2 regions of the Limnobaculum xujianqingii genome follow, and region 2 is predicted to be linked to the other one. Evidence: predicted binding sites of a transcription regulator. Region 2 holds the regulator's gene; the other holds the start of a gene.
The links. Region 2 encodes sigma-54, which starts transcription at its own class of promoters, with help from an activator protein. Its sites were predicted from a motif close to GTTGGCACANNTTTCGCTNT; they were not measured.
Positions count from the first base shown of each region.

Region 1: the regulator sigma-54 is predicted to act here: its motif matches at 1,483-1,502, upstream of norV (anaerobic nitric oxide reductase flavorubredoxin).

Region 1 covers NZ_JABMLK010000001.1:596,871-601,310, forward strand. The annotation lists gene norR (nitric oxide reductase transcriptional regulator NorR) at 1-1,381, opposite strand, end outside; gene norV (anaerobic nitric oxide reductase flavorubredoxin) at 1,546-2,976, shown strand; gene norW (NADH:flavorubredoxin reductase NorW) at 2,987-4,120, shown strand; gene tehB (SAM-dependent methyltransferase TehB) at 4,156-4,440, shown strand, end outside.
Region 2 covers NZ_JABMLK010000002.1:1,562,488-1,566,927, forward strand. The annotation lists gene rapZ (RNase adapter RapZ) at 4-876, opposite strand; gene ptsN (PTS IIA-like nitrogen regulatory protein PtsN) at 1,009-1,521, opposite strand; gene rpoN (RNA polymerase factor sigma-54) at 1,539-2,969, opposite strand; gene lptB (LPS export ABC transporter ATP-binding protein) at 3,041-3,766, opposite strand; gene lptA (lipopolysaccharide ABC transporter substrate-binding protein LptA) at 3,809-4,330, opposite strand; gene lptC (LPS export ABC transporter periplasmic protein LptC) at 4,308-4,440, opposite strand, start outside.

The sequences.
Region 1 (4,440 bases), on a different contig from region 2:
ATGAGGCTGTCACTGTCGCAATCAGATTGCTGTTTGTTTCTTCTTGTGGTTCAGATATCGGTAAATTAAACAGATAACGATGCAATATTACCTCACCCTGATTTTGTGCTGCGCGAGCTAAAACGGCCGCACGTTCAATAGCATGTTTCATTTCACGTACGTTACCAGGCCAGTCATAGCTTTCTAACATGGATAAAGTATCCGCAGGAAGGCTAATTTGAGTAAGGCCCAGTTTATTTCTAATCTGCTCAACAAAGAATCCGGCCAACAGCACAACATCGCCTTTTCTTTCCCTCAGCGAAGGTACATACAACGGGAATACACTCAGTCTATGAAACAAATCGACTCGAAAACTCCCTGCTATTGTGGCCTGTTTTAAATCACGATTGGTCGCCGCCAGAATTCGCACGTTAACCCTCTTGGTACTGTCTTCCCCTACCCGCTGTAAATCTCCGTACTGGATCACCCGCAAGAGCTTGGCCTGAAGTACCAACGACAGCTCACCTATTTCATCCAGAAATAGCGTACCGTTATCTGCCATCTCGAACTTACCTGTTCGATTATGTATAGCGCCGGTAAATGCCCCTTTAACATGTCCAAAAAGTTCACTCTCCGCCACACTTTCCGGCAATGCAGCACAGTTTAAATACACCATTGGTTTATCTGCGCGCGGCGATAATTGATGTATCGCATTAGCCACCAGTTCTTTACCAACACCGGTTTCACCAGTAATCAGCACATTCAGTTCAGAACCTGCAACTACACTAATCTCATGTTGGAGTTGCTTCATTGGCTCAGAAAGCCCCACCATTTCTTCATCTGCGCGATATGTACTCTGCTTTCCGGAATTAATCTCACCGGTCGTTGGCAACGCCCCTTTTTCCAGCATAGAAACCAAAAGTGCAGTGTTTAGCGCAGAAGATGCCAGCGCTCCAATTAACCACAATTCCTCATCGCTAAATACATCAAACTGTGCAGGATTCAGGCTGTCGAAAGTCAATGCCCCGATCAATTCCTGATCGGCAAACAGCGGCAAGCCAATACAAGCATGAACTTTAAGTTCATCATGACCTGGTATTAAACCATCATAGGGATCGGGCAACTGACTATCTGCCGGGAAACGCACAACGTTACCCGCTCTGGCTATCGCTTCCAGCCGGGGGTGTGATGACAACGCAAAACGGCGACCAAGCACATCAGGTGATAAGCCATCAATCGCCAACGGCCTGAACTGTTGATTTTCATAACGTAATAGTGCAGATGCATCACACTGCAGCAGCTCTCTGACGCTACTAATCAGTCGTTGAAACCGATCGCGCCCCGCCAGGCCATGTTGTAATTCGATAGCAATATTTGCCAGAGATTGAATAGATAGCTTCATAGTTTGTCATTCAGACATAGTGTTAGTCATATTGACAATAATACCACATTGTCAATATGACTAATTTGTTTTTTATTGTAATTAAAATCAACAAATTAACTATTGGCACACTACTTGCTATTACCAGATAAGGAAACCATTCAATTTAATTTCAGGAAACAACTATGGCTATTCAAGTTAAAAACAATATCAGTTGGGTTGGACAAAGAGATTGGGAAGTTCGTGATTTTCACGGTACCGAATATAAAACAACACAGGGTAGCAGCTATAACAGCTATCTGATCCGTGAAGGCAAAAACGTACTGATTGATACCGTTGATAAAAAGTTTAGCCGGGATTTCATTGCCAATCTGGAACAAGAAATCGATCTTAATGCTATCGATTACATCATTATCAATCATGCTGAAGAAGATCATGCCGGTGCATTGAGTGAATTAATGGCTCGTATTCCCAATACCCCTATTTACTGCACAACTAATGCTATCGACTCTATCAATGGTCATCATCATCATCCCGAATGGAATTTCCACACGGTTAAAACCGGTGATACGTTAGATATTGGCAACGGTAAGCAACTTATTTTTGTCGAAACGCCAATGCTTCACTGGCCAGACAGTATGATGACCTATATGACTGAAGATGCTGTGTTATTCAGTAATGACGCTTTTGGTCAGCACTACTGTGATGAACATCTGTTTAATGATGAAGTGGATCAGATAGAACTCTATGAACAGTGTATTCGTTATTACGCCAATATCCTCACGCCTTTCAGCCGACTGGTTACTCCTAAGATTCATGAAATTCTCGGGTTTAACCTGCCGGTATCAATGATTGCCACATCACATGGTATTGTATGGCGTGATAATCCGACGCAAATTGTAGAGAAATATCTTGAGTGGGCAGCCGATTATCAGGAAGACCGTATTACTATTTTTTACGATACTATGTCATCAAATACCCGAATGATGGCCGATGCTATCGCTCAAGGGATTCATGATACAGACCCCTCTGTTGCGGTAAAAATCTACAATATTGCTCGCCACGATAAAAATGAAATCTTAACCCAGATATTCCGTTCAAAAGGCGTTCTCGTCGGTTCATCAACCATGAATAATGTCATGATGCCAAAAGTTGCCGGCATGCTGGAAGAGCTGACCGGCCTGCGTTTTCGTAATAAAAGAGCATCCGCTTTTGGCAGTTTTGGCTGGACCGGCGGCGCAGTCGATCGCATCCAGACTCGCTTAATGGACGCAGGATTTGATATTTCCCTCTCGCTTAAAACTAAATGGCGTCCTGATGGTAGCGCTCTTGATGAATGCCGGGAGCACGGTCGTAAAATTGCCCGTGAATGGGCATTACATCCATTAGATGCCCCTGCTCTGGCAGCTACGCCTGCAACCAATGAGGATAATTCGGTAAAAACAGCAGATTACATCAGCGTTAGCATGATATGTAGCGTCTGTCAGTGGGTTTACGATCCAGCATTGGGTGAACCGTTACAAAACGTCGACCCGGGAACTGCATGGTCTGATGTACCCGATTCATTCCTGTGCCCTGGTTGTGCATTGGGCAAATCAGTATTTGATCCAATGTAATGGGGGATAAATGGAAAACAATATCGTTATTGTTGGTTCAGGTTTTGCTGCCCGCCAACTGGTAAAAACTATTCGTAAGCTTAATAAACAGGTACCTGTTACCTTAATTGCTGCGGACAACTGTGTTGAATATAACAAGCCGGATTTAAGCCACGTATTCAGTCTGAAACAGAGTGCTGATGATCTAACCCGACAATCGGCTGAACAATTTGCTGAAGAAAATAACCTACGGATTTATGCCAATACTTCTGTGACAACCATTGATCGCCCTGCAAAACAGATCGTTTGTGGCGATCTGCGCATTAGCTATCAGAAATTAGTACTGGCAACCGGAGCGCACCCTATTGTTCCCTCTATACCGGGAAGTGATTTGATTATCACCTTCAATAGTCAGGATGAATACCGGCGATATCAGGCTCGTTTGCAGTCAGCAAACAGGGTTATGGTACTGGGTGCAGGATTGATCGGCAGTGAGCTGGCCATGGATTTACAACGTTCCGGTAAACAAGTGATATTGGTTGACCGTGCTCATAGCATATTGCCTCTGTTAATGCCGGTAGAACTCAGCAGTCGTTTGACACATAAATTCAGTCAGACAGGAATTCAATTAGCACTGAATAATGAACTGACCAGCGTAAAAGAAACGGCTGACGGAATAAGTGCCACGTTACGCAACGGGTATATCGCAGAAGTCGATGCAGTTATTGCCTCTATTGGTCTGAAACCCAATATTGTATTGGCTGCTGCATCCGGATTAGAGGTACAACGAGGTATCAGGGTAAATAGCCAGCTACAAACCTCCGATACGGATATTTATGCATTAGGCGATTGCGCTGAAGTCGAAGGTAAAGTGCAGTCTTTTCTGCAGCCAATTCAGCTGGGCGCTATGGTTCTGGCTAAAAATTTACTGGGCGCAGAGGAAAAATTACTGCTCCCGGCAATGCTGGTTAAAGTAAAAACCCCCGACCTTCCACTATTCTTAGCCGGTGAAACTCATCGTCAGGATCTAAACTGGGATATCACCTTAAGCCAGACAGGAATGGTTGCCCGTGGTTTTGATCATCTAAAACAGTTCAGAGCTTTTATCACCAGTGAAAATCATACATCGCAGGCTTTTACTTTACTGCGTGAACTAACGCTTTAATTATTGAACCCTTCTGGAAAAACAGGACGTAATAGATGAAAGAATTACTATGTTATAAAACGATGCCAATCTGGAATAATGAAAACCTACCCCAAAGCTTTACCCAACAGCACAATACTAAAGCGGGAACCTGGGCAAAATTAACCATCCTGCAAGGTACTCTGAGCTTCGCGATGATGACTGAATCAGGAGATACCATCAAAACATTGGTTTTTACCCCCGAAAGCGATACACCGTTTGTAGAACCACAACAATGGCATCGGATTGCAGATTACTCTGACGACATGCAGTGTCAGTTAGCCTTTTATTGCACCGCCGAA
Region 2 (4,440 bases):
CGCTTAGTTACTGTTTTTTCCGTCATTTTTACGTTTTTCTAACGTACGATGACGTGATTGAACGTTTTTCCCACGGGAACGGAAATAATCGGCCAGTTGTTCAGCGACATAAACGGAACGGTGTTTTCCACCCGTACAACCAATCGCTACTGTCAGATAGCTACGGTTATTGGTTTCCAGCATAGGTAACCACTGTTCAAGGTAGCTACGCGTCTGATAAATAAAGTTATGCACTTCAGTATGGCGATCCAAAAAGGAAGCCACTGGCTTATCTAAACCGGTCATTGGGCGCAGTTTCGGGTCCCAATGTGGGTTCGGCAGAAAACGAACGTCAAAAACGTAGTCCGCATCGATTGGAATACCGTGCTTAAAGCCAAATGATTCAAACACCATAGTCAGTTCGCGTTCGCGCTTACCGAGCAGTCGGGTTCTCAGCATTTCTGCCAGTTCGTGAACAGACATCTCGGCAGTATCGATAATCAGATCGGCCCGTGAACGCAATGGTTCAAGCAGGGTATCCTCTTCATCGATAGCGCTCTCTAGCGATAAATTTTTATTCGACAGTGGGTGCAGACGGCGAGTATCGCTATAACGTCTGATTAGCGTGTTACGGTCGGCATCAAGGAACAGCAACTGAGGAGAGAAATCACCCGGCAGATTATTCAGAACTTCTTCCAGAATTTCTGGGGTTTCAGGTAAATTTCGCACATCAATACTAACCGCGGCGGACGTTTTTCTTTCCGCCAGCGTTTCGGCTAACTGGGGCAATAAGACTACCGGTAAATTATCGACGCAGTAGAAACCCATATCTTCCAGAGCGCGCAGCGCTACGGACTTACCTGAGCCTGAGCGGCCGCTGACAATCATCAGCACCATGTTGCTATTCCTCTTAATCATCACGATATGATATCAATATCGCCGGTATCTGGACCTTACACAACACTTCATGTGTTGCTTTGGGTTAAACATCAACCCTAACAGAATAAACGTTAACACGAACAATCGTTTTTAAACAGATTGATTTTCAGTTGGTTCATTCTCTTTATCAGACGATTCCTGAGTAAACAGCTGATAAAGCTCTTCATCGGTTTGTGCCATTCGCAACTGGCGGCACAAGGTCTTATCTGCCAGACGTTGGGCTATGGCTGATAACGTAGCCAGATAAGCCTGACATTCGTCTGCCGGAACGAGCAGGGCAAATAATATATCAACCGGTTGGTTATCGACCGCGTCAAAACTGACAGGACTATCCAGGGTGATAAATACACCTACGGCACGAGTGGTATCTTCTTCCAGTTTACCGTGCGGAAGAGCGATGCCTGCGCCAATGCCAGTGCTACCCATGCGTTCACGGCTGAGGATAGCCTCAAACACTACGCTGGTAGGTATATTCAATTGGCTGGCGGCCATTTCGCTAACAATTTCTAACGCCCGTTTTTTACTGGAGCAGTGAACGGCACTGCGTGTGCTGTCTAATTTCAGAATAGAGCGTAATTGCATGGCGGATAACGTGTTCATCATTTGTAGGAACCATTGAGTCAGATCAGTTGTTTACGCTGATTTGACGGGGGAATAGATAACGACTCCCTGTATTTTGCTACCGTCCTTCTGGCAACAATAATCCCTTGATCGGTTAGCATACTGGCGATTTTACTGTCGCTCAGCGGCTTACCTGGATTTTCAGCCGAAATCAATTTTTTAACCAGTGCACGAATTGCAGTAGAAGAGGCTTCGCCACCACTATCGGTATTTACGTGACTGGAAAAGAAGTATTTTAACTCAAATATCCCTCTGGGGCTATGTAAGTACTTTTGGGTGGTTACGCGTGAGATGGTTGACTCATGCATATCAACCGCTTGGGCGATATCGGCCAAAACCATTGGCTTCATGTATTCTGCGCCCAGCTCAAAAAACTCTTCCTGCCGCTCTACAATACATTCCGTTACTCTAAGTAGCGTGTCGTTACGACTTTCAAGGCTTTTGATTAGCCAACGGGCGTCTTGTAAATTGGTACGGATATATTGATTATCGCTGGCATTATGGGTATTTGCCATTGAGGCGTAGTGCTGGTTAATCTGCAAGCGTGGGATACTTTCCGTATTGAGCTCAGCCACCCATTTGCCCTGAACTTTGCGTACCAGTACATCAGGAATAACGTATTCAGACTCGCTGGCATGAATTGACTGACCGGGACGAGGATCAAGGCTTTGAATCAATTGCATGGCCCCTTTCAGTGCCTCTTCACTAATTCGAGTCAGTTTTAGTAATGAGCGGAAATCATGGCTGCCTAACAGTGCCAGATGATGATCGGCAATCTGACGAGCATCACTGAGATAAGGGGTATCAGAAGATAGCTGGGAAAGTTGTACCAGTAAGCATTCTCGCAGATCGCGGGCAGCAACGCCCACCGGGTCGAAACGCTGAATACGCTTCAGTACCGCTTCGATTTCATCGAGTTCAACTTCGTCCTGTCCCAGACTATCGGCGATATCTTCCAGTGAAACTGTCAGATAGCCGGTATTGTCCACCGCATCAATAATGGCGGTAGCAATGGCTTTATCCAGATCGGAGAACGGGGTTAGATCCATCTGCCACATCAGATGATCTTGCAGGGTCAGAGTGGTTTCGCCCTGAAATACCGGAAGTTCGTCATCGCCATAGTCGTTATGGGTGCCGGACGGCGTACCTGCGGTATAAATTTCGTCCCATGAGGCATCGAGAGGGAGGTCTTCAGGAATATCAGACTGCTGTAGTGCTTCGCTGGTATCGAGCTGTTCGTGCTCGGTCTCTTCGCGTGAGTCTATTTCGTCATGATTATCTGCCTGCTCAAGCAGTGGGTTGCTTTCCAGCGCGATTTGAATCTCTTGTTGCAGTTCAAGTGTCGACAGCTGCAACAGGCGAATTGCCTGCTGTAACTGAGGTGTCATGGTTAATTGTTGACTTAACTTGAGCTGTAAACCTTGCTTCATAATGACATATTACACTTATTATCGCATTCCGGAATGGCTAAGCGAATGTTCCCATAGGGTAGCAATAATAGCTACAATCGGAATTCATTGCCTAAATAGACCCGCTTCACATGTTCATCTTCCAGAATAGATGATGGTGTTCCATGAGCAATTAAATGACCCTGGCTAACGATGTAAGCGCGTTCACAAACGTCCAGCGTTTCACGTACGTTATGGTCGGTAATTAATACACCAAGCCCGCTATCGCGCAGATGCTCAATGATTTTTTTAATATCGATAACCGAAATTGGGTCAACGCCGGCAAAAGGTTCATCCAGCAAAATAAATTTAGGATTAGCAGCCAGCGCTCTGGCAATCTCTACCCGACGGCGTTCACCACCGGAGAGGGATTGACCAAGGTTTTTACGCAGGTGCTCAATATGGAATTCTTCCAGCAGCTCGTTGGCACGGTCTTCCCGCTGTTCATTGGTTAAATCATTGCGGATTTGTAGCACTGCCATCAGATTATCGTAAACGCTCAGACGACGGAAAATAGAGGCTTCCTGTGGCAGATAGCCGATACCGCGACGGGCGCGCGCATGCAGTGGTAACAGACTGATATCTTCACCATCGATAAGAATTGAACCCGCATCACGCTGGACGATACCCACAACCATGTAAAACGTGGTGGTTTTACCTGCGCCGTTTGGCCCAAGCAAACCGACAATTTCACCGGAGTTGACGGTCAGGCTGACATCTTCTACCACTCGGCGACCTTTGTAGGCCTTGGCCAGATTCTCTGCTGTTAACGTTGCCATTCGCTATTGTTTACTCTTTTCTTTAACTGCGGTTAAAAGTGTTTATTTTTTCTGTATCTGAGATGGTACCAGAATGGTGTTTACGCGTTTACCTTTGTTGCTGAACGCTTCCATCTTCTGCTCTTTCACTTTGTAAGTGATACGATCACCCTGAACATTGCTGTCCAGTTGTTCCAGATAGGCATTGCCAGTCAGGTCAACAAAGTCAGTAGCCAATTCATAGCGGAGTTTTAAACCCCGGCCTTTTACCGGTTTACCGCTGTCTTGCATTTGGTAGAAGGTCACCGGATTACCGAATGCCTCTACTACTTCTTTCCCTTCATTACCTTCAGGGCGAGTCACGATGACTTTATCCGCACGAATATCAATGGTTCCCTGTTTCACAATAACATCACCGGTAAAGGTGACGACATTACCATTCATGTCTAATGATTGCTGAGCGGAACTAATGTTAATCGGTTGATTTGTGTCATCTTTTAATGCAAACGCAGAGGCGCTGGTAACCAGAAGTATGCCGGCTACCACGCTGTTAACCACGCTTTTACGATGATGGCTGAGTTTCATTGCCGGCTTTTGGTTGAACTTCATAATAGGTTTTTACCTTTTCAATCAGCTTAGCTGTTCTACTGCGCAGATTACCACGCATCTTCATTCCTTCGGAGGTAAAATTAGCC